DNA from 4 places in the Brevibacillus sp. AF8 genome. Region 4 is predicted to be linked to each of the others. Evidence: predicted binding sites of a transcription regulator. Region 4 holds the regulator's gene; each other region holds the start of a gene.

Region 1 (5,772 bases), on a different contig from region 4:
CATTCCCGAGATGTTTAGCTCCACCTTGTCAGTGACGACGCCATAGCCGAGCGATTCGATTTTGGAGCGGATGTCCTCGATGTTCGTTTTCGTTGGATCGAACACGACTGTGGATTTTTCCAAAGCCAGATTGACGTTGGCGGTCTCCACTCCCTCCATTTTTCCCAAGCCCTTTTCGATGCGCAGTGCACAAGCTGCGCAAGTCATCCCTGAAATTGCGACTGTTGCCTCTGCTGTTTTGGCACTCATTATAATCCCTCCGAATACCCTAGCGGGGTATATTTTATCGTATCGTTTCCCTAACGTTGTTTCCTGATCACACCTTTACTATACAATACCCCCTCAGGGTATATCAAGTGCTTTTTTCATTTTTTTTCTAAATGGGCGTTACGTGCTGAAAATACCGGGAGAAATGAAGGATGTGACTAACAACTAATCACTTACGTATTTATTGAGAGTTAAATCATTCAGAAACAATTGCTTTAAGGAGATTGAAATGATGGAAACGAAATCACGGAAAGTCATCTTAGTTGGCACCATCTGCTATACGATTTTAATTTTATTTTTTATGTTCTTTGCGTTTAACAGGCTCGACGGTGCAACTAGTGTAGAAGGATATACCTTTATCCTTGTCCCAGAAGGAGTACCACTTAAATTTCCGGAACTAACTTATTCCTGGATTGTTGATTTCGGAAACGTTGCTGCTTTTATCCCTTTTGGAATATTATTTCCCCTGTTGTATCGTGTCAGATTTGGGAAGTTCATATCCTTGTTTGTCATAGCGATTCTCGTTTTAGAAACGATTCAGGCTTTAACGTATCTTGGCAGCTTTGATATCAATGATGTGATATCCAATACATTAGGTGCAGCCATTGGCTATGTTGCCTATCGAGTAGGATTTTCTTCAAATATTTCTTATAAAAAGCTCATTGCTTCGGCTCTAACGATTGTTGTACTTATATTTGGAGTCATGGTAGTCTCTGAAATCCTCAAAAAAAGAGAAGGCCCTGTCCAATCATTAACGGTTATGAAAGAAATGACAGGAACTACACCTATGACGGAGAACCTCCCAAGCTTCACCGTAGCAGGTGAGCGAATAGAACCGAAAATGAACGTGTATAGCAGTGAAGGTGAACCAACCAAAACATACACCTATATTCTGGGGAACAAAGAAAATGTCTGGCTTTCTTTCTATTTCGGCATTCCCGACAACGGAGACTCAACGGGTGAAGCCAAAATCATCGTAGATGGACAAGAAATATCTCAGTTAAACGAACAATCCTATCAAGAGGCAGAGGCTTTAAGGGAGTTGCCTTTTAACGAGGTAAACGAAATTACCATTATCGTTTCCGGAAACGCTAAGATGTGGGATGTTGGAGTCCGTGGAATGCAGCATTGGTGGGAGTGAGTAAAATAAACGAAACGAGCCCTAGAAGCGATTCTAGCGGCTCGTTTTTCTTTGACTATTTTGTTGTTCAATCTCTCTTATTTACCGTGATTCGCTTCTTTCTGATAAGCTACCGCGATTTTTGCAGCTACTTCAGCATTGTGTTTCACCAGCGCGATGTTTGTTGCCAAGCTCTTGCCTTCTGTCAGCTTTTTCACTTTATCGAGCATGAATGGCGTTACCTGTTTACCTGCAATGTTGTTTTCTTTTGCTTCTGCAAGTGCTTTTTGGATCACAGCCTCGATTTCCTGGTGGTTGAGTGCATCGGATTCTGGTACTGGGTTTGCGATAATCATACCGCCTTTGAGTCCCAGATCCCATTTGGTATTCATCATCTTACCGACTTCTTCTGGTGTATCGATACGCATGTCTACACCAAATCCGCTTTCGCGAGCGAAGAAGGATGGGAATTCATCCGTACGGTAGCCCACAACTGGTACACCTTGTGTTTCCAAATATTCGAGTGTGCGGCCGATATCGAGGATCGATTTCGCACCCGCGCATACTACAGCTACATCTGTTTGAGCCAACTCAGTCAGGTCAGCAGATACGTCCCAAGTGATTTCGCCTTCACGGTGTACCCCGCCGATACCACCAGTTGCAAACATGTGGATGCCAGCCATCTCAGCTGCGATCATGGTAGCGGCTACTGTAGTCGCACCGATTTTACCGCTAGCCAAAATGTAAGCGAAGTCCCGGCGACTTACTTTTGCTACGTTTTTATTCGTTGCAAACTCCTCCAGCTCGCTGTCAGACAAACCGATTTTGATTTTGCCGTCCATGATCCCGATCGTAGCTGGTACAGCACCGTTGTCGCGAATGATTTGCTCTACTTCTTTTGCCATTTCGATGTTTTGCGGATATGGCATACCGTGCGAAATAATCGTCGTCTCCAGTGCAACTACCGGCAGGTTGTTCTCCAATGCGTGGCGTACTTCCTCAGTAAAGGTCAAATATTGTTTCATCTCTTATCGCTCCTTTTCGAATTGTTCTACGGCCATTTCCAATTGTTCTGCTTTTAATAGAGGAGATACGGACTGCTCTGTTTGCAATGTCAGAGCGGATGCTGCCAATCCAAGACGGCACGCTCTCTGGAAAGACTCTCCGTTTACAATGCCATACAGTAGTCCCGACGCGAACGCATCTCCCGCACCCGTTACATCTACTACTTCTGTTGGATATGGAAGCATATGCTCCTCAACGTCCTCGGATTGATAGTAAATGCCTTCTTCGCCCAAGGTCACAATGACGTGCTTGACGCCTCGTTCCCTGATCTTGCGGCAAGCCTCGGCGCATTCTTCGATCGTCGTGATCTTCATGCCAGCCATCAGCTCGGCTTCTTCGCGATTCGGCAAAATCGCTTCTACTCCGTCCAATTGCTGTGGGAGCTTCTTTGCTTTAATGGATGAGACCGGGTCAACGAAGAGCAGGATGTTTTCCTCCCGGCAGCGTTCGATGATGTAGGCCAAGCAGTCCGCCGGAATGTTTGTATCGATGAAAACCACGTGGGCTGCTGCAATATGCGACCATTTCTCCGCAAACATCTCCGGTGTGAGAGCATCGTAAATATCCATGTTCGCCAGGGAAACAACCATCTCGCCATCAATATCGAGAAGCGCCGTATACGTTCCCGTCCGCTGTGTAGGAAGTCTCCACACCTGGCTGATGTGCACCCCGTGCTTTTTCGTCTCCTGCAAGAGCCATTCGCCTTCTTTGTCCTCACCAACGCTCGTAATGAGGGACGTATTGCAGCCAAGACGACCGAGGTTCTCCGCGATATTCCGTGCCACCCCTCCACACGATTCCATAATCGTTACGGGATTGGATGAATGTAGACGCACCTGTTGCTTGCCGCGTGCTTTGCGGTCCAGGTTGGCCCCACCGATACAAGCAATCATTCCTTCATCACGAAGTACATAAGCCCGTCCCTTGATTTCCCCGCGTTTGGTCAACTGTGCGATGTAGCCAGCTACCGCTGAACGTGAGATTCCAATCAGATCAGCCAGCTCCTGCTGCGTGATAAAAGGATTTTGCCGGATATGATGAAGGATCTGCATGTCTTTTTCCACGGTCATCCTCCTTTCTTTTGTTACGCTTTCACAGCTCGTTTACAAACAAAAGTTTATCACTAAGACAACTGTTTGTACAGGCGTGTTTTTCATTTTATTTTTATCTTAATTTGACAAACAGGAACACGATCATGTAGGATTATCTTAAATTAAAGATATCGAAATTTCGATGTAAAGGAGGGTCCATTATGTCTGACAAACCACTTCGAAATGATCCCCTCGATCTTTTTGTCGTTTTATCAAGGTCATACAACTGGGTTACCGCTCACTCCAATCGTCACATTCGCGAGCATGGACTTAATCCAACTGAATTCGGCGTACTAGAGGTATTATTTCATAAAGGTCCTCAACCATTGCAGCAAATTGGCGAAAAAATATTGATCTCCAGCGGAAACATCACATACGTTGTGGACAAACTCGAAAAGAAGCAACTGCTCATTCGCAAGCCCTGTTCAGCAGACCGCCGCGTCATTTTTGCGGAACTCACTGAAAAAGGGCATCAATTTTTGTCTGAAATCTTCCCTCCTCATCAACTCGCTATTGAGAAAGCGATGGAAGGTCTCACACCAGAAGAACAACGTCAAGCAATCGAACTGCTAAAAAAATTGGGCCGCACTGCTCAAGCTACTTATTAGATGAGCAGCCCCTCTCTTCACCACAATCGTTTTAAAAAAGTGTTGACAAAAGATCTGATACGTAATAATCTTAAAATCAAGATTTACACATTAAAAGTTAGCGACTTACTAAACGGAAGGGGAATGAAATTTTCATGAGTAAAGTACTTTTTATTAAAGCAAACGATCGCCCAGTTGAGCAGGCTACAAGTGTAAAGCTGTACGAAGCTTTCACGAAAGCATACAAAGAAACACACCCAAACGACGAAATCGTTGAGTTGGATCTGTTTGCTGAAAACCTCCCTTATTACGGTAACGACATGCTGACTGCTATGTGGAAAGCAGGAAACGGCATCGAGCTGTCTGCTGATGAGCAAAAACGTGCTGACTTGGTTAACAAATACCTGAACCAGTTTACAGCAGCAGACAAAATCGTATTTGCTTTCCCAATGTGGAACTTCACTGTTCCTGCTGTTCTGCACTCGTACATGGATTACCTCTCCCAAGCAGGTAAAACATTCAAGTACACAGCTGAAGGTCCAGTTGGTCTGATGGGCGACAAAAAAGTAGCTCTGTTGAGCGCACGCGGTGGCGTTTATTCCGAAGGGCCTATGGCTCAGATGGAAATGGCAAACAAATACGTTCGCACGATCCTCGGCTTCTGGGGCGTTAGCAATGTAACCGAAGTGATCGTAGAAGGTCACAACCAATTCCAAGACAAAGCAGCTGAGCTCGTTGCAGCTGGTGTAGAAAAAGCAGTAAAACTGGCGGAATCCTTCTAAGGCCCGCCAGCCTTTTTGGACAAATATCTTAAAATAAAGATATACTAATTAAAAGTAATTAAGGAGAGATGAAAAGTGTTGGATACTGGATTGTTGTTGATTCGTTTGGTCATTGGTTTGACGTTTGCAGGTCATGGTGCACAGAAGCTGTTTGGCTGGTTTGGCGGTTATGGTTTGAAAGGAACAGGCGGCTGGCTGGAGTCTATCGGAGTGAAACCTGGCGTAGCAATGGCTTTTGTCGCTGGATTGTCTGAACTCGTTGGCGGTCTCATGTTTGCCACAGGCGTAGGTATCTGGCCAAGTGCTATTCTGCTTGCTTTCACAATGCTGGTTGCCATTCTGAAGGTACACGGTCAAAATGGATATTGGGTCACACAAAACGGATTCGAATACAACCTGACATTAATCGCAGTCGTTATTGGGGTAGCGTTGATCGGTCCAGGCGCATACATTTTGTTTTAATGGCAACTCCTCACACCCCGTAAGCCAGCAATCGTACTAAGGGAGGAACATCAGATGGAAATCCGCGTCTACACACAGAACGAGCAAGCAAAAGGACATTTTGGCGACGGTGAAATCGTAGAGAATAAACCAATTGGCTTCCCTCATGAAGGCTCCGTTGTCAAACGGGTAGGACCGCTTTTTTACTGGGCATGGGCAAAATCGCTGAAGACATTTGAAATTCCGCTGCATCCTCACTCCGGCTTTGAAATTTTGTCGTATGTCCTCACAGGGACAGTCGGACATCGGGACACGCTCGGAAATCTTCAAGAGGTGTCGACAGGCGGCGCGCAGATCATGCAAACCGGTTCAGGCGCGTACCATGCAGAAGAGCTCGGCAAGGATACAGAAATGTTTCA
Region 2 (5,772 bases), on a different contig from region 4:
CCGAAAGGACTTTCCCCATCCATTTCTTTCTCATGTCGTCCATTGTCCTTTCTTCACCTGATTTACAACAAAAATTGGCATGTCTTCCCACTGTTTTTCGACAATCGCAGGCTGATCTCCTGCCTTTTTCGTAAAATGGGACCAAACGCCCGCACGCAAAAAAACCACCGGAACAATGAGCTCCGATGGTCTTCACATTTCCCCTATTTGAACAGCCGGAATAAATACATACCAAGAAACAGGACGATGCTAATCACAATACAAGTCACGATCGGAAAGTAGAACTTGACGTTTTCCTTTTCTACCACGATATCTCCGGGCAAGCGCCCCAGCGGCAAAAATCTGCCACCTACCTGCCACAAAAGACCGATTACGATTAAAGCAGCACCACCAATAATGAGTAGCTTGGCTACAGGATTCACGATTTCATCTCCCGACCAAAGTGTTGGTACGCACTTGGGGTAAGAACCCGCCCCCGCGGCGTCCGCTGCATAAAGCCAATCTGCATGAGGTATGGCTCGCAAACATCTTCCACCGTTTGTGACTCTTCTCCGATTGTTGCTGCAATCGTATCCAGTCCAACCGGTCCACCGTCAAAGCGATCAATAATCGCTAGCAACAGCTTGTGGTCGATATGATCGAGACCGCAGGCATCCACTTGCAATCTTTCCAGCGCTTCCTTGGCAATCTCTGTCGTAATGACGCCTTCGCCTTTTACCTGGGCAAAATCGCGGACCCGCTTCAGCAAACGGTTTGCCACCCGGGGTGTTCCACGTGAACGTCTGGCAATCTCCTCTGCCCCGCCCTCTCGAATGACGACCTGCAGGATGTCGGCTGCCCGTGAAACGATAAAGGTCAGTTCCGGGACTGTATAAAACTCCAGGCGATTAACGACCCCAAAGCGATCTCTAAGCGGCGCGGACAGCATGCCAGCCCGCGTCGTAGCCCCGACCAGTGTAAATGGCGGCAAATCCAAACGGACACTGCGAGCACTTGGCCCTTTACCGATAATGATGTCCAGCGCAAAATCCTCCATAGCCGGATACAAAACTTCCTCGACACTTCGGTTGAGCCTGTGAATCTCGTCAATAAACAGGACGTCGCCTTCTTGCAAATTCGTCAAAATCGCGGCTAAATCACCGGGGCGCTCAATTGCCGGACCAGACGTCGTTCGGATATTCACACCCAGCTCATTTGCAATAATTTGCGACAAAGTCGTCTTCCCTAGTCCAGGCGGACCGTACAGCAGTACGTGATCCAATGACTCTTTCCGCATCTTGGCCGCTTCAATAAAGATTTTCAAGTTTTCCTTCACATGCTGCTGACCGATGTATTCGTTTAAATAACGAGGACGGAGGCTCAGCTCCGCCGCATCTTCTTCCCAATTCATATGCGTCGTGATGATCCGAGAATCCAAAATCCTACCCCCTCATGAGCAACGCAAGCCCTTGTTTGATGAGCTTTTCTACACCATCGCCCTCTTTTGATTTCTCAGACAGCGTGTTTCTGATTTTTTGCAGTTCACCATCAGAGTAACCCAGTGCAGTCAACGCATCGAGTGCTTCGTTCAGTGCAGACACAGCTTGTTCGCCTGCTGTCAAATCACCCGCTGCAACAGTCAAAATCGCAGATGGTGTGTACCCTACCAATTTATCCTTCAAATCGAGGATAATGCGCTGGGCCGTCTTTTTCCCAATCCCCGGAAATTTCGTCAAATAGGTAACATTCTCCTGTTGAACCGCCATCACCAGCTGCTCAGGCGTCGCCGCAGCCAGAATAGCTAATCCACCCTTTGGACCGATTCCGCTAACATCAAGCAGTTTGCGGAACAAATCGCGTTCGTCACGGGTAGCGAAGCCATACAACAAGATGGCATCCTCCCGAACGTGATGGTGGGTAAACAATTTGGTTTTGCTGCCTTCATACCGAACGAACTGGTACGGGTTTGGGCAAAACAGTCGATAACCAATTCCGCCGGTTTCGAGAACTATGTATTCCGAATCGAGATAACTAAGTGTACCTTCTACAAAATCAATCATTTCTTGACCCCTTCCGAAATGGAAATGAACGCGCGAAACTGTGCGTGCGTAATCGCAATGCCCAATGCGTCCGCCACGTCGTCAGGCTTTGGCACTTCTTTTAACCGCAATAGGAGCTTCGTCATTTCCTGTATTTGTCTCTTCTCTGCTCCCCCGTATCCAGTCACAGCTTGCTTGACCTGCATCGGGGTGTATTCATAGACCGGCACACCAGCCAGCTCTGCCGCAAGCAAAATAACTCCTCGGGCTTGACCAACTGTAAATGCCGTCGTCACGTTTTTATTAAAGAAAAGCTTTTCGACAGACATTTCATCGGGACGATATGTTTCCAGAAGGCTCTGCATTGCCTCAAAAATCTGTTTTAATCTAAGCGGCACTGGCAATCCTGCTTCTGTCTGAATGCTTCCATATTGGACGGGACGCAATTGGCTGCCCTCTTTATCCACAACCCCGAAGCCAACAATCGCAATGCCAGGGTCAATTCCTAAAATGCGCATAGTCCACTCTCCGTGAGCAAAGATTCTACTCTCTACTGTAACACAAAGCACCCAAAAAGCGAACGTGTATTTCCATTTTGTATCGAAGTTCAAAATATATAAAAACCCGCTCCCTATAAAAGGAACGGGTTATACGGCGTCTGTTAGTGTCTGTTCATTCCGAGTGAATCCGACACATCATGCTGCATGTGGGCATATTCGTCTACACCACTCTGCATGTGCTCTTTGATCTTGTTGATCTGTTGGTAATTGAGCTTGTTGTGTCCTTGGTTCAACTGAACGTACAAACGCTGATGGAACTGGTCTTTGTAGCTACCTCTAGGCATGGTAGACATGGTCTAAAGACTCCTCCTTCGATCACCGTATGAAATCAGTATGGCGTAAGCGCAAGGGCGTTATGATACCAAGATTTACGCCACATGAGCCAAACCTATTGTTGAAACGATAAGTTGTGGAGGTGTTGGTTCTTGCGCAGCAAAGTCCTTATTTTTTGTATATGCTTTTTCGCAATCGCTCTATCCATGCCGCACTCTACGCTTGCCAAAGTCAAGAATGACATCACGGTCACCGTTTCAGTGTCACCCGATTCCTCCTTCCAAACGACCATGTCCTTCCGTGATCAAAAGCAATTTGCGAAGCGGATATTGAGTTCTGCTACCGAAGTCGCCTCCTATAACCCGCACTGGGTACGTGCTACATTGACCGTAAAAAAACGAACGTATGTATATGATCACGACGGCCAGCTTTATGAAAAAAAAATGCCTCGTCGCTATGTGTTGGCACACGATGTTCGCCAGCGGATCGAAGAAATGGTCAAGTCAGTAGAGGCAGTCCATTTTGCACAAGCCATTCCTTGGGAGCAGGTGAAAAAAACGTTAAAGCGGATGGAGTTCGGTACCGTAATTGATTTAGAAACAGGACTACGTTTTGATGTCCAGCGCAGAGCAGGTAGTCGCCATGCCGATGTTCAACCCTTGACGCGCAAGGATACACAAATCATGAAGAACATTTATCAGGGAAAATGGTCATGGAAGCGCAGAGCCATTCTGGTAGAGGTAGACGGTACTTATTTTGCAGCATCCATGCACGGAATGCCTCATGGTGATGGTGCGATTAAAGGAAATGAATTTCCGGGGCATTTTTGCATCCACTTTTTTGGCAGTTCTACCCATCGACGCTCAGAGCCCGATCCTAGTCACAGCATGATGATTCTCAAAGCCTCGGGAGCACTTGCCACTACACTAAAAGGGGCGTCGCCTGAAGAATTAGTCGGCTACTTCCTCACCGCTTTGCATGAACATGACACTCATGCGATGCGAATGACAACAGACGGCTTCACACTTCCAGAAGGACTGTCCGCGATCGAGTCTGTGCGAACCTCTGAAATTGTCATCCCTTCAGACGAACGTGGTCCTCTCTTGCTAGAGGTTCCTGTTCGGCTCGCGTACATCGCCCGTGAAGGCGGGAATTTTCGACGAACATGGAAGTTTCTTTTGCGCCGCGAAGTCCCGGGGGAACGCTGGCAAATCATAGGGGTTGAACTGAATCCATAGCAATGAAAATAAAAATCCCTTTCCAGTACAATCCGTGTTTGTTACACGAAAGGCTCGAAAGGGATTTCTTTTGGTCCACCTGTTTTCATTGGCCACTCCATTGGTATTCGCCATAGGTGGACAATACACTGTTATACTCTGCCAAATTCCGAATGCGAATCCCTCGTTTCAGATTCTCCCATTCCTCTTTTGGCAGACTCGCTTCCATTTTCGCAGTATCGATTCGATAAAAAGTTTGCACGACATCTTGTTCAGCAGGCAGACCATGAAACAGGGTAAGCATGCCGTCCGCAGCTATTCCGATATGTCCATTCTCTTTGCACGCTGGCGCAATATCCTGCTCTCGCTTCATTAAGGTCAACTTGACAGGTTCTGCTTGTACAATTTCCCATCCACTATAGTTGCCCATGACGTCTGCCAGTTGATTGGTACGAACGGATACATGCTCTTCATCTCGCACCCCACACAAATAATGGCGAGCTAAAACCAACTCGTACGACGGACTCGCAACTACATCTGCATTGCCTGTATGGTTTAGTAAACGCGCAAGACTTGAATCGTTTCCGTCATTACCCACGAACAGGATACCGACTACGACGCCTGTAGCTAAAGCTACACCCCACGTCGCGTATACCATCCACTTTTTGTTCTCAGTCACTTAGAACCCCTTCTTCATAGGCTTTTCTTCCTATCATTGCCACAAAGAAACAGGGACATACGCGACTAAAGAGGGATTGACGTTATATTTTTTTATTTTTGTCAATACAAAAAATTAACATACTATTTCATCTCGCCATCTATCCAGCCTTTGAATCTAATGATAAACTATTTTTGCTTGGCATTATTGTAAACTTATGGAGGTCATTTCAAACATGAAAAAAACGAACAAAAAAATGCTGACCGCTTTTCTCCTCAGCACTTCTTTGATTGTTGGCGCACTCTCTTTTCCTCTTACTCCTGTAAGCGCGCAAACAGGTTCTGTCCTCAAGCTTCGCCTGCTGGAAACGACAGATATCCACACCAACATCGTTAACTATGACTACTACCAAGACAAAAACACAGACGAGTTTGGCCTCGCAAAAACAGCGACATTGGTCAAAAAAGCAAGAGAAGAAGCGAAAAACAGCATCCTGATCGACAACGGTGACTTGTTGCAAGGAAACCCATTGGGCGACTACGTGGCAAAAATCGACCCGTTGAAAGCTGGAGATACTCACCCTGCTTACAAAGCAATGAACCTGATGGACTATGATGTTGCCAATATCGGTAACCACGAGTTCAACTTTGGTTTGGAGTTCTTGGACACCAGCTTGAAAGGTGCGAAATTCCCTTACATAAACTCCAACGTCTATGTAGACGACAAGGACAAAAACCCTGACAATGACAAAAACATGTTCACTCCTTACGAAATCCTGGAGCGTACTTTTAAAGATGAGAACGGCAAAGATGTAAAACTCAAAGTAGGTGTAATCGGTTTTGTTCCACCACAAATTATGCAATGGGACAAGGCTAACCTAGAAGGAAAAGTAATCGCGAAGGACATCGTGGAAACTGCCAACAAATTCGTACCTGAAATGAAGAAAAAAGGTGCGGATATCATCATCGCAGTTCCTCACTCCGGAATTGGCCCTATCGAGGGTGGTCCTCAATTGGAGAACGCTAGCTACCAGCTGAGCAAAGTAG
Region 3 (5,772 bases), 190 kb from region 4:
TTGCTTGCGGATCGCGGTCAGGTACCTCACCCGTTATTTCACCATCGTAGACAAGCTTCGCCATCTCAGTTGGATGCATACCGATCTGATAAGCGATTTGGTGCAATGCTATTTTCATGGAATCTCCCCTTGCTGTTCAAGGATACATCTTCTCTTCCGTCTATTGTCTATTGTGCCAGTCTTTTCGAATGATGCCAAGCCCCTAGCCCTAGCCCTACTCCCAAAGGATGTACCTTCCTCCCTTGCGTTTTGCTACAATGAACAGAGAATTTTAAGGAAGGGGCGGTATTCCATCATGTCAAATCAACGAAATCAACCACGAAAGAAATGGTTCCAGCGAAAACGCATCTGGATTCCCCTTCTTTTCATGGCTTTCCTCTTTCTAGGCAACAGCTCTTATCTTGCAAAAGAGCCAGAAGGCGAGCCTTTTTTACTTGCTCACCGCGGGATGGCACAAACCTTTCATATGGAGAACATCACCAATGAAACTTGTACGGCGAAACGGATTTATCCACCGGAGCATCCGTACCTGGAAAATACGATTCCGTCCATGCAGGCAGCTTTTGATGCAGGTGCGGACGTCGTCGAGCTGGATGTACAATGGACCAAAGACAATCGATTCGCCGTGTTTCATGACTGGACGCTCGACTGTCGGACAAATGGCACCGGTGTCACGAGAGATTATACCTTGGCCGAATTACAACAGCTCGACATTGGCTACCATTATACTGCGGATGAAGGGAAAACCTTCTCCTTCCGTGGAAAAGGGATTGGCATGATGCCCTCTCTCGATGATGTGCTACAAACATTCCCTAATCGATCACTGCTTATCCATATCAAAAGTAATGACCCACTCGAAGGGAAAGCGTTGGCGGATGTTTTGGCGGCGTTGCCTGCAAAACGACTGGCACAGCTCTCTGTTTATGGCGGTGACAAGCCAATCGAGACATTGAAACAACAACTGCCCCAGCTGCGTGTGATGTCTATGGCGACAATGAAAAGCTGCCTGATCCCGTACATAGCAGCAGGTTGGTCCGGATATGTACCAGAAGCCTGTGCACAAACCCAATTGCATATTCCCGATCAGATTGCCCCATGGCTCTGGGGTTGGCCGAATCGGTTCATGGCAAGAATGGAAGCAAAAGACACACGCGTGATCCTAGTCGCAGGCAGTGGAGATGTGTCGCAAGGCTTTGATGTTCCGACTGATTTAAATCGGGTGCCAGAAAGCTTTACAGGTGGAATATGGACGAACCGGATCGATCTGATTGGTCCAGCTTTTCACGAAAACGTAGAAAAATAATGAAACGGTTCTCAGACATATTCGTATATACTTATACGAAATAGACTTCCAACCTAACTAGGAGTGATTGATATGCTTAAGAAGCTTTTGAAAAATTTACTCGGTAATCACTCATCTTCGCATAAGTACCGGAAATACAGCAGCAGCGATTACAAACACCGCAGAAAGTATAGCTCTAGCAATCGGTACGGACATTCCCATTACGGCAGCTCTCATTATAAAAGAAAGCACTCCAGCCGTAGCTTCTTCAGCAGTTAAACAACTGTTTCACCAATGATTAGACAGCAAAACTCCGCTTATGCTAGCGGAGTTTTTTCATTATGCTCTCATGTCGCCTTTGAATCTACCCATAATAATGGTGTTGTAGTAATTGCCATCAGAAAGGACCTTGTCGTTTTTGAGTACCCCTTCGATTTCAAAACCAAACCGTTTGTACAACTCAATTGCCTTCTCATTCTTTTCCATTACATTCAACGTCATTTTGGTAATGTGGTTGGCGTCTGCCCAGTCAACCGATTCTTGCAAGAGATTCTTCCCAATGCCAAAACCCCAGAACTCTTGTAAAACACATACACCAAACTCTACTTTGTGGGCAAATCTATTTAAGTAAACGCCTGCACATCTGGAAAACCCGACAATCCGATCTTGAGTAACAGCCACTAAAAACAAATTTCTTGCACTTTCTGCATCCGTTTTGATGATGTGTTCGAATCCTTGCACATCGATGAAAGCCTCCCCTCTTTCTCTGTCCAAATTTTCAGTCTCACCATCGATTTGCAGTCGCAGTTCCGACAATTGTTGTGCATCTGTCTCCATTGCAGAGCGAATCGTGTAGGATAACCCGTTCACAGAAAGTAGTTGTTGGCTGATTATCATCATTTTCTCCTATTGGTAAAATTTTGGTCTTTCATCTTATCACAGGTAGGGGTCTTTGTGAATCTTCTCTATTTCTAAGGATAAAGAAAAAATCATATTGTGTTTACATAATATTTATTATGTCCATTTATACGACATACTGAGGATATGCTACAATAAGGAAAAGGAGCGTGTTCGCATGAATTTTTCCAAGTCATTTTATTATACGGTCGACCATTCCAAGGTAGAGGAATATAAGAAGATGCTCGATCTCATGAAAATCCCCTACATCGTGGAAGCACCGATTGTCTTGCTGAATCAAGGAGCGAATGAATACTCCTTCGTTTTTCCTAACATGTCAGGTCGCCTTTATGGAATGGTGAGCAAGTTATTTCAAGCGGATGGAAAGCCGTATTTGAAGAATGAAACATAGGCAAAAAAAAGGACCCAATGATTGGGTCAAAATAGGAAGTGGAGAGAATGCATGCCATGTTATATATTCTAACATAGAAAATTCGAATGTCAACCAAACTTTCGAATTTTCTGCGTTTTAATGTTAGGTTTTGTGACACACTCTCTTCTTTGTGCAAAGAAAGGAAAGAAACCTTACGATGAGTCGATTTTCATGTAAGGTTTCTATACGTTCCCTTATGCATGTACATTGATAATTTTCTCCATCTCGATCCATTGACTACCCGTTTGGTTTGCTAATTGAACACGTCTCGCCTTTGGGTCTACCCATTTGACCACACCCCACATGCTACAGGTATTCCCCCGCTCCCCCTCAAAGGACACACACCAGCTCACATTCAAGGGGTAATTCTCTCTTGCAGAATCTCGCAGCATGTACATAAATGCCTCTCTTTCTTCGTTCGTTACTTCAAGATTGCCGTTAGCCACACCTTTCCACCCGCCTACCTACGAACATTTGTAATCCAGATACCCATCCTGTGTGGGAAATTGTATTTACATTATAGGAAATGAGAACATAAGTTCGCAACCCTTTTTTCAATATTGTCCTGCCAAGTCGCACAAATTGCTTTATTTAGGAAGAATCTCTAAGAAAAAAGCCGTTTTCCCATTGGTCTTGGAAAACGGCTCTTGCTTTTAGCTTGATAGTTCCTGTGGTTGATGCTGCGGTCTTTTCTCGACCAGCTCCAAAAACTTTCCGAAGGTAGAAGCGAGTATTTGCTGAAAAAGCATACCGAGAACAACAGGAAGAGCAACTGGCGCCGGAAAGTACGTGATTGCCATAACTGCCCCTGCACTAATGTTTCGCATTCCACTGTTGAAGGTTAACGTGACAATCACATCACGTTCCCATCCGAATAGCCTTGCGATCCCCCATCCCATTACATAACCTGAAATGGCTACTACGAGTACGAGGACCGCCATTCCTACCAGTTTAGCATCCATCATATGAAAGTAAGATGAGACCATCGAGCTGTTGATGGCGACGACAACACCCATACCCATCTTGGAAAATGGCGCTAATTTTGGTGCCAGCGTTTTTTTGACGTTCCCTTTTGACAAATGATTGAGCAGCATTCCCACAAGAGATGGCAACACGATCATATAAAATAAACCCTTCATCAGCTCTGCCAAATCCATCTCGACGGTAGCCCCCAAAAACAAGGACATCCCCAACGGAACAATCAGTGGGGAGAGCATCGTATCCAACAAAATAATGGATAGCGTCAGTGCGATATTCCCGAAATAAATCGATGACCACAAAAAGCTCGTGATCCCTGTGGGAATTAAGGCAGCCAACAAGAAGCCCGTGATGACATGGATATCATCTGGATAAAACAACCGCGCCATCGACCAAGCAACAAGCGGCATTAGTGCATGGAGAATCAACAAGTTGACGATTAAGGGGAGCGGTCTGGTCAGTACTTTTGCAAATTCTTTAAATCCTGAACCGAGACTGCCCGCAAATGTCATGAAGGCAAACACCCAAGGGGACAAAAAAGCAAACGGTTGCAAATGTGTCCCGGCTAAAACGCCAATAGCAACACTGCTCGGCGTTAGTATGGGCATGATTTTCTCAAGCGATCGATTCAGTTTGGCTAACCCGTTCATTTGATACACCTCAAGTCTCGTCCTTTGATGCTAGTGATGTGAGGTATGTTATCATGAACAGATTATTGTTACAAGACCAAAGTTCATTATTAGATTACTTACGCATCATTTATTCGAATTTCACCTTGCATACTTTCGTACATGGGAGTAAAGGCTATGACGGAAAGGAGGTATTTTATGAACGGAATGGATTGGGTAGAATTTATCCGAAAAACCGAAGATAAGATGTATCACCTCCATCGAGCGATAGATGGAATCTGTAATGATCCCGACTATAAGGAATCCGTTACGACCTTGACGGAAGTGGTAAGAGATTATCAAGTCCTCGTGGAAAAAGCCAAGGGTGAATTACGCGGCATCGACCTCCATCGAGATCGAGAACGAGATCGAGAACGCGCGCATTATTACGATCATGATCACCACTAGCTTATATAGACTCCCAGTCAGGGGGTCCTTCTTCGTTTTCAATCACATAATTTTCATTCGATTTTAATTATTCCACCAAAAAGAGACAGCAAGAACCTCACTCTACCCATGTAGTATGTGAGGTTTGAGAAATCCGCTAGCCTTTCATTTTCTTTTCAATTTCTTTTAAGGATTTCTTCTTCTGGCATGCCGCCTTTACATCGGTTGGCCACCGTTCGTCACTCAGCCTTTGTAAATCTTTTATCAATCGCTTATCAGCTGTCACATGAATATTGGCTTCTGGGAAGGCCTCTTTTAATTTCTTTCCGACTTCCTTTTGAATCGATTCCATCTTGAACCGATTAAAATTCGTTACTTGAATAGCCACATCGAGATCTTTATCGATTTGCACAACCACTATTTTGTCAATGCCCTTCACGCTAGCTGTAATTGATCTCGCCCGATCTTCCCATTGATAATGTCTGACGGGAACAGGCATGCACAACGGCTCCGCTTCCGCTTTTTGCTTCGTCTCTGTACCAGATTTCTTTGTTTCCGTACCAGATTGCTTTGTACACCCCGTTACGGTCAAAGCAAAAGCTAGGGTCAGCACCACGAAAGTTGCACGCACAAAAAACACCTCCTGAACAAAATCACCTGTTACTAGCTTGACCTTGAATGGAGGAAGTATGTAAAGAAAAAAGCGGTGACTCTTCTGCATAATTTGAGTCACCGCGGACCCCAAGAACATTTCGAGTCCTATGTACAAGGATATAAAAAATCGCATCGAAACGCGATAGGAGATAATTGGATATGAAACGGACCAAAAAAAAATCCCAACCAACAAAAAGTGGTTGGGGCGTACGGGGTAGTACGCGTATGTCATACGTGAATGATATAATCATATAGGACTTGTTTTCTGTTGACAACGAGCAATAATAGGTACATTTACCTATGGATGGAATAAAAAAATGGCGCCGACTTTGACTGCATCAATTAGTCGGACGCGTGGAATAGAATCCCCAAGGTTGGATTATACTAGCTAGCTTGGATTACTTTTCTATTATCTTGAAAACTCTTCGTTCACGCTATGCGAAAATAATGGTAACAGGTGAAAATATTACCTA
Region 4 (5,772 bases):
CTTTTTGCTTGTTTTTCGGGATGCGATCTATTATCTCGAAGAGGAGGATGTGATTGTCTTATTTGAACGAGAAGACGACCAACTGCATGTATTTGATCTTGTAAGCAAAGAACCAGTTGATATAGAAGCGGTCATCTCTCATTTGGTAACGGCTGAGACTTCAAACATTCAATTTCACTTCATGCCGGATAGTGAGAATAAAAAGATCCAATCTGCATGGATGACAACGACCGATGATGTCTTATTTGTTCGACCCTCGTTAAAAATAGAGGCAGAACATTTTCGTTTTCCGCTTACTTCACACGCATAGAAGGTTTGAAATGACGCGTCAGGTGAAACAGTAAAAATAGAAGAGAAAAGCAGGCATCCAGGGAAGGATGTGAGGGAAAAGCATGTGCGGTCGTTTTACTCTCGTAACGAACTTGGAAAAATGGAAGGAACGGTTCCAAATCGAAGTCATTCCATTTGATGCAAAGCCACGGTACAATATTGCACCGGGTCAGTTCATTCCAGCGATTATTGCAGATCGCGGCGAACGGCGTATGGGTCAGTTGAGATGGGGGCTAGTACCGTCGTGGTCTGCCGATGAGAAGAGCAGCTACAAAATGATCAATGCGCGTTGCGAGACATTAAATGAAAAGCCAGCATTCAAACAGCTTTTCGCCCGAAAGCGATGCATCCTTCCTGCCGACAGCTTTTATGAGTGGATGAACACCATTTCAGGGAAACAACCGATGCGGATCATGTTGAAAACCGGGGAACCATTCGCTTTTGCTGGCCTGTTTGATACGTGGACGAATCAAGAGGGAGAAAAAGTACATACCTGTACGATTGTTACGACAAAGGCGAATGAGCTCATGGAGAATATTCATGAGCGAATGCCTGTCATCTTAAAGAAAGATGGCGAGGACTTATGGCTTGATCGGGAGAAGTATGATCGGTTGCAGCTCCAGTCACTGTTTACCCCCTATGATTCCAGCGAGATGATGGTGTATCCGGTATCTACCAAAGTGGGCAGCCCCAAAAATGATGATCCTTCCTGTATTGAAGAAGTAGAGGTCGGCTCTTTGCTTGAAGATTAATCCTTTCGTAGGAGATGAACTCTTTCACGTAATTCCTGTTCGGTTAACGATTCCAATTGCAACAAGGCCTCATATGGATCACTACCTGGAATATGAAAGTATCGAGCAAATGCAGGCTCGGTTTTGATGCCGCTTTGCTTCAGAGCTCTGATGTGTTGGTATGCATCCATGCCCCCTATTTCTAGCAATCGTGCTTCGATGTCCATATGACGATAGGCATTTTGCTTTTCGACAGCTAACGGTTGAGCAAACAATTCAAACCAAAAGTCAGCTGTGAAAAAAGAGATAACGCACGTGGGAATACTTTTTATATCTAGTTGAGTCACTTCAAATCCAGGCAAACAGCCAAACGCTTTACGAACAACCTGCTCAAACTGATGCAAATCATGACTCTCGCAAATAATATCCAGATCACTTCCTACAACGTCAATGTTCAATGGGATGGTTCCGGCAAGCACTGGACGGTAATCGGATAGTACTTCCATGAGGTGCGTCTGTTGAATTGCTTCCAACGCCGCTTTTTGGCGTATTGTTCCTCTGCCCAGGTAAGAGAGATCATGCCAATTTCTCATGAGACAACCTCCATGTCTACTTTCTTTTAAAATAGTTTAGACAAAAGTGAATAAGTACGCAACGAAATCGGTAATCACTCGTATACCTAAATGAAGGGAGTGTAGTGGATGGAAATATTTTTGTGGGTCGTAGTTGTGTTATTGTTCTTGCTTAGCATCGCAGGAATTTTCTTACCCGTTTTACCTGATACGATCTTGCTGTGGGCGGGCTTTTTACTCTATCACTTTTTTATTGCAGATCCGGGAGCGGGATTGCCGGCATCCTTTTGGTGGGGAATGGTCGTTCTAAGCATTCTACTTTACGGTGCTGACTTGCTGACGAACATGTACTTCGTGAAAAAGTATGGGGGGTCAAAATGGTCGTCCATTGCCGCTGCGGTCGGAATTATCCTCGGGATTTTCGTGTTTCCACCGTTTGGTATGCTGATCTTGCCGTTTGTATTCGTCGTTATCGTAGAGTTAATGGTGCAGAAGCAATCGATGGAGCGAGCAGTGAAAGCAGGGGTAGGTTCACTGATCGGATTTTTGGGCAGTGCGGTCGTAAAAGTCATCTTGCAAGTTACGATGATCATCTGGTTTTTTATCGCCAGATAACATATAGAAAACGAAAAGGACAGCCGAGGCTGTCCTTTTTTACGTGGAAACTAGTGAATGAGGCGATAGACACCGATGACTTTACCGAGAATGGTGACATGCTCCAGAATGATCGGTTCCATTGTGGCATTCTCCGGTTGGAGTCGGAAGTGGTTCTTTTCTTTGAAAAATCTTTTGACGGTCGCTTCGTCTTCTTCTGTCATGGCTACGACAATGTCACCATTGTTCGCTACGTGTTGTTGGCGAACAATGACGTAATCTCCGTCGAGAATTCCGGCATCAATCATACTGTTCCCGGAGACACGCAGCATGTAGACCTTGTCTGAAGTCACGATATTGTCTGGAAGCGGGAAGTATTCTTCCACATCCTCAATGGCTGTAATCGGTTGTCCAGCAGTTACTTTTCCGATTACGGGCACACGGACGACAGAGTCTTCGAAATTGTCTTGAAAACGATCTTCATCTGATAGCAATTCGATGGCGCGAGGTTTGGTAGGGTCTCGACGAATGAGGCCTTTTTTCTCTAAACGTGCCAAATGACCATGTACCGTTGAGCTGGAAGCGAGTCCGACAGCCTCTCCAATTTCACGTACAGAAGGCGGATATCCTTTATCACGAACTTCCTTTCGTATGAACTCGATGATGGCTTGTTGTCTACTCGATAATTTTGACATAGAAAGACACCCCTGATTTCTCGAACATATTTTCCTATATTATACCATGGGAGCTTGCGTTCGACAAACATAAGTTCGATTCATTGTTGACATGAACATACGTTCTCATTTATTATGAGTTTACAAAAGGACAGAACGTATGTTTGTAAGGGGGCCATTATCATGAATTCATCGACAGTACGTAATCGTTTCGAGAAAAAAGAAGAACGTCGTGTTCGTTTTGGTATCACGAGAGGTCAAGCTCTCTTGTTTCTTATTACATTTATTCTCTTTTTTTACTTGTTGACCGAACTAGTGTTTGCTTCTTCGCCAATGGAGGAGCCACAAGGCATTGAGGTAACCGTACAATCCGGAGATAGCCTATGGTCGTTAGCCGTTCGCTACTCAGATCAGCATACAGATGTTCGTGACTATATCATAGAAATCAAGGAAGCGAACGGTTTGGATAGCAACAGGATTTACCCGGGTCAGACTCTGATCATGCCTGATATGCCGTAAGTGTTCGGCTGTCTTGCGGGATCATTCGAATGTGGTATAATGAAGCGGCACTACTACAGAGTGGGAGGAACCAGCAGTGGTATCTGACGCAGAAATTAAACGCATTAATGAATTGGTCAAAAAATCTCGCGAAGAAGGTTTGACTGAAGAAGAAAAGCTCGAACAAAAAGCATTGCGCCAAAAGTACATTGACGCCGTTAAGCTTTCATTGAGAGCTAATTTGGATTCCATCCGTTATGTGGAAGACCTTGAAGAAAATAAGCCAAAACAGTAAGATAACAATTACTGATACGACAGACATCCTCGCTTGACGCTAGGGTGTCTTTTTCTGTGACATACATAACGCTTTGATTGCCAGGGAGGGAAAGCGATGGCGTGGATAGCTGTAGCGGTTGGAGGAGCAGTTGGCTCTCTTTTGCGCTACCTATTGTCTTTGCTTGCGAATCAGCCGGGATGGCCATGGGGAACCTGGATCGCCAATGTTTGTGGATCGTTGATCATCGGCATCTTGTTCGTGCTGGGGAAAGAACGTGGCATATTATCTCCAACACTCTATCTCTTATTTGCAACGGGGGTCATGGGAGGATTTACGACTTTCTCTAGCTTTTCCTTGGAAGTGGTCACTTTTTGGGGAGAAGGCCACCTGTTGCGTGGCACTTTGTACGCTCTTCTCAGTTTGGGAGTCGGGCTACTTTCTTGTGCGGTTGGAATATGGCTGGGTAGGCAATGGTCCTGATACGTTCAATGGACACGATACATGTGAGGGGGAATGAAGGTGAGTACACAGCATCGTGATTATGAATGGGAACAAAAAAAGCTGGATGAAACAATTTCGGCGATTGACGAAGAAATGGAGCAGCTTCGCAATGATATTCGCGAGGCGACAGATGACTATGTGAAACAGGTCGTTAACTATAAAAAGGCAAAGGATTTGCGTTACCTGGAAGATCAGGGGCGAGAGAAGCCTTATTTCGGCAGAGTGGACTTCTTGAAAGATGAGATCTACGAGCTGGATCAGGTCTACATAGGAAAACGGGGAATTGTACGCAGCGATACGTTTGATTCTGTCGTCGTGGATTGGCGTGCGCCTATCGCCAGTCTTTATTATTCCGGTGAGAGCAAAGACGCGTTTTATCGAATGGGACGAGAGATCGTGCGAGGTGAAGTTCGCTTAAAGCGTAATTTTGCGATTGAAGACGGTAAGATCGTCGGCATCTATGATGGAGCGGTAAAAGAAACGATTAACCGCGAAATGGGGCATCCTGACGAGTTTTTGCAAGAGGGCTTCATTGATGAATTTTTGGCAGCCAATCTGAATCAGGCGAACGATAGCAGGCTAAAAGACATCGTCGCTACGATTCAATCCGAGCAAAATGATATTATCCGGGCGGAAAAAGAACGGCCCATCGTTGTGCAAGGAGTAGCGGGGAGCGGAAAAACGACCATTGCGCTGCACCGACTCTCCTATTTGATATATAACTATCAGGATTCCATGATGTCCAAAAAATTCATGGTGTTCGCACCAAACCGGATGTTTCTTACCTATATATCCGAGGTTTTGCCTGAGTTGGGAGTCGATGACGTTCAGCAGTCTACCTTTGTGGATTGGGCAGCGCGTCTCGTGAAACCTCTGCTGCCAAAAGGATGGAGAATCGTGAGTCCGGATAAGCCTCTGCAATTGTTCTTTGAAGAGGGGCAGGATGAGCGCCAGCAAGAAATGACGCGAAACAGGCTTCGCTTCAAAGGATCGCTCGCTTGTCGGGAGGCGCTGGAGCAATATATCCGGCATATCGTCGAAACGAGAATTCCTTTTAAGAAACTCAGCTTTTTATACAATAAAACGAAACAAGTCTTTTCCATTCCGGGTGATTTTATTCGCCAATGCTTCCTGGAGCAATTCGCCAATATGCCGTATCATCGACGGGTAGAAGCTCTTCGTAAGCATTTGAAACAAGAAATGAACAAGCAATTATTTGCCCATTTGCGAGAACGAAAAGTCGATTTGGACAAAGAAGGCTTGTACAAATTCGAGAAAATGCTGGAGCAAATCCTGGATACGTACCTGACTTCATTTCCAAGACTGGAAATTTTCGCAGCTTATCGCGAATTGATTGCTGACGAGGAATTGCTGCGCAAGCTCGTACCTGCTGATATTTCAGACGAAGTGGTGCGTGATGTGACGCAGTCAAGTGCTGCGCTGTTTGCAGAGGAGAGATTGGAGCCGGAAGATATCGCTCCACTGCTATACTTGCAGCATATTGTTGAAGGAATGAATAAAGCGGAGCATTTTGATCATACGGTCGTGGATGAAGCACAAGACTTGAGTGCGTTAGAAATAGCCGTCATTGCATT

What was found. The regulator LexA, encoded in region 4, represses DNA repair genes until DNA is damaged. The targets are predictions, from matches to a motif close to CGAACATATGTTCG.
Region 1: a site for LexA is predicted at 3,559-3,572, ahead of KB186_RS18660 (carbohydrate kinase). Genes of this name have one in related genera too.
Region 2: a site for LexA is predicted at 2,596-2,609, ahead of ruvC (crossover junction endodeoxyribonuclease RuvC). Genes of this name have one in related genera too.
Region 3: a site for LexA is predicted at 3,142-3,155, ahead of KB186_RS01625 (YolD-like family protein). Genes of this name have one in related genera too.

The regions. Positions count from the first base shown of each region.
Region 1 is NZ_JAGQDN010000015.1:19,617-25,388, reverse strand. Features, by position in the region: gene KB186_RS18675 (heavy metal translocating P-type ATPase) at 1-249, opposite strand, end outside; gene KB186_RS18670 (VanZ family protein) at 497-1,408, shown strand; gene KB186_RS18665 (pseudouridine-5'-phosphate glycosidase) at 1,486-2,412, opposite strand; gene KB186_RS18660 (carbohydrate kinase) at 2,416-3,516, opposite strand; gene KB186_RS18655 (MarR family winged helix-turn-helix transcriptional regulator) at 3,705-4,151, shown strand; gene KB186_RS18650 (FMN-dependent NADH-azoreductase) at 4,286-4,912, shown strand; gene KB186_RS18645 (DoxX family protein) at 4,988-5,374, shown strand; gene KB186_RS18640 (pirin family protein) at 5,429-5,772, shown strand, end outside.
Region 2 is NZ_JAGQDN010000014.1:57,184-62,955, forward strand. Features, by position in the region: gene KB186_RS18085 (SpoIID/LytB domain-containing protein) at 1-43, opposite strand, end outside; gene KB186_RS18090 (DUF2905 domain-containing protein) at 204-422, opposite strand; gene ruvB (Holliday junction branch migration DNA helicase RuvB) at 419-1,417, opposite strand; gene ruvA (Holliday junction branch migration protein RuvA) at 1,422-2,039, opposite strand; gene ruvC (crossover junction endodeoxyribonuclease RuvC) at 2,036-2,536, opposite strand; gene KB186_RS18110 (hypothetical protein) at 2,680-2,871, opposite strand; gene KB186_RS18115 (hypothetical protein) at 3,004-4,089, shown strand; gene KB186_RS18120 (BofC C-terminal domain-containing protein) at 4,175-4,747, opposite strand; gene KB186_RS18125 (bifunctional 2',3'-cyclic-nucleotide 2'-phosphodiesterase/3'-nucleotidase) at 4,962-5,772, shown strand, end outside.
Region 3 is NZ_JAGQDN010000001.1:445,731-451,502, forward strand. Features, by position in the region: gene KB186_RS01600 (hypothetical protein) at 1-118, opposite strand, end outside; gene KB186_RS01605 (glycerophosphodiester phosphodiesterase family protein) at 296-1,303, shown strand; gene KB186_RS01610 (hypothetical protein) at 1,376-1,561, shown strand; gene KB186_RS01615 (GNAT family N-acetyltransferase) at 1,622-2,179, opposite strand; gene KB186_RS01620 (hypothetical protein) at 2,358-2,591, shown strand; gene KB186_RS01625 (YolD-like family protein) at 2,807-3,058, opposite strand; gene KB186_RS01630 (bile acid:sodium symporter family protein) at 3,266-4,240, opposite strand; gene KB186_RS01635 (hypothetical protein) at 4,418-4,666, shown strand; gene KB186_RS01640 (YhcN/YlaJ family sporulation lipoprotein) at 4,803-5,276, opposite strand.
Region 4 is NZ_JAGQDN010000001.1:638,015-643,786, reverse strand. Features, by position in the region: gene KB186_RS02410 (GNAT family N-acetyltransferase) at 1-310, shown strand, start outside; gene KB186_RS02405 (SOS response-associated peptidase) at 393-1,082, shown strand; gene KB186_RS02400 (DUF4269 domain-containing protein) at 1,079-1,654, opposite strand; gene KB186_RS02395 (DUF456 domain-containing protein) at 1,763-2,248, shown strand; gene lexA (transcriptional repressor LexA) at 2,299-2,922, opposite strand; gene yneA (cell division suppressor protein YneA) at 3,085-3,420, shown strand; gene KB186_RS02380 (DUF896 domain-containing protein) at 3,497-3,694, shown strand; gene crcB (fluoride efflux transporter CrcB) at 3,791-4,156, shown strand; gene KB186_RS02370 (HelD family protein) at 4,196-5,772, shown strand, end outside.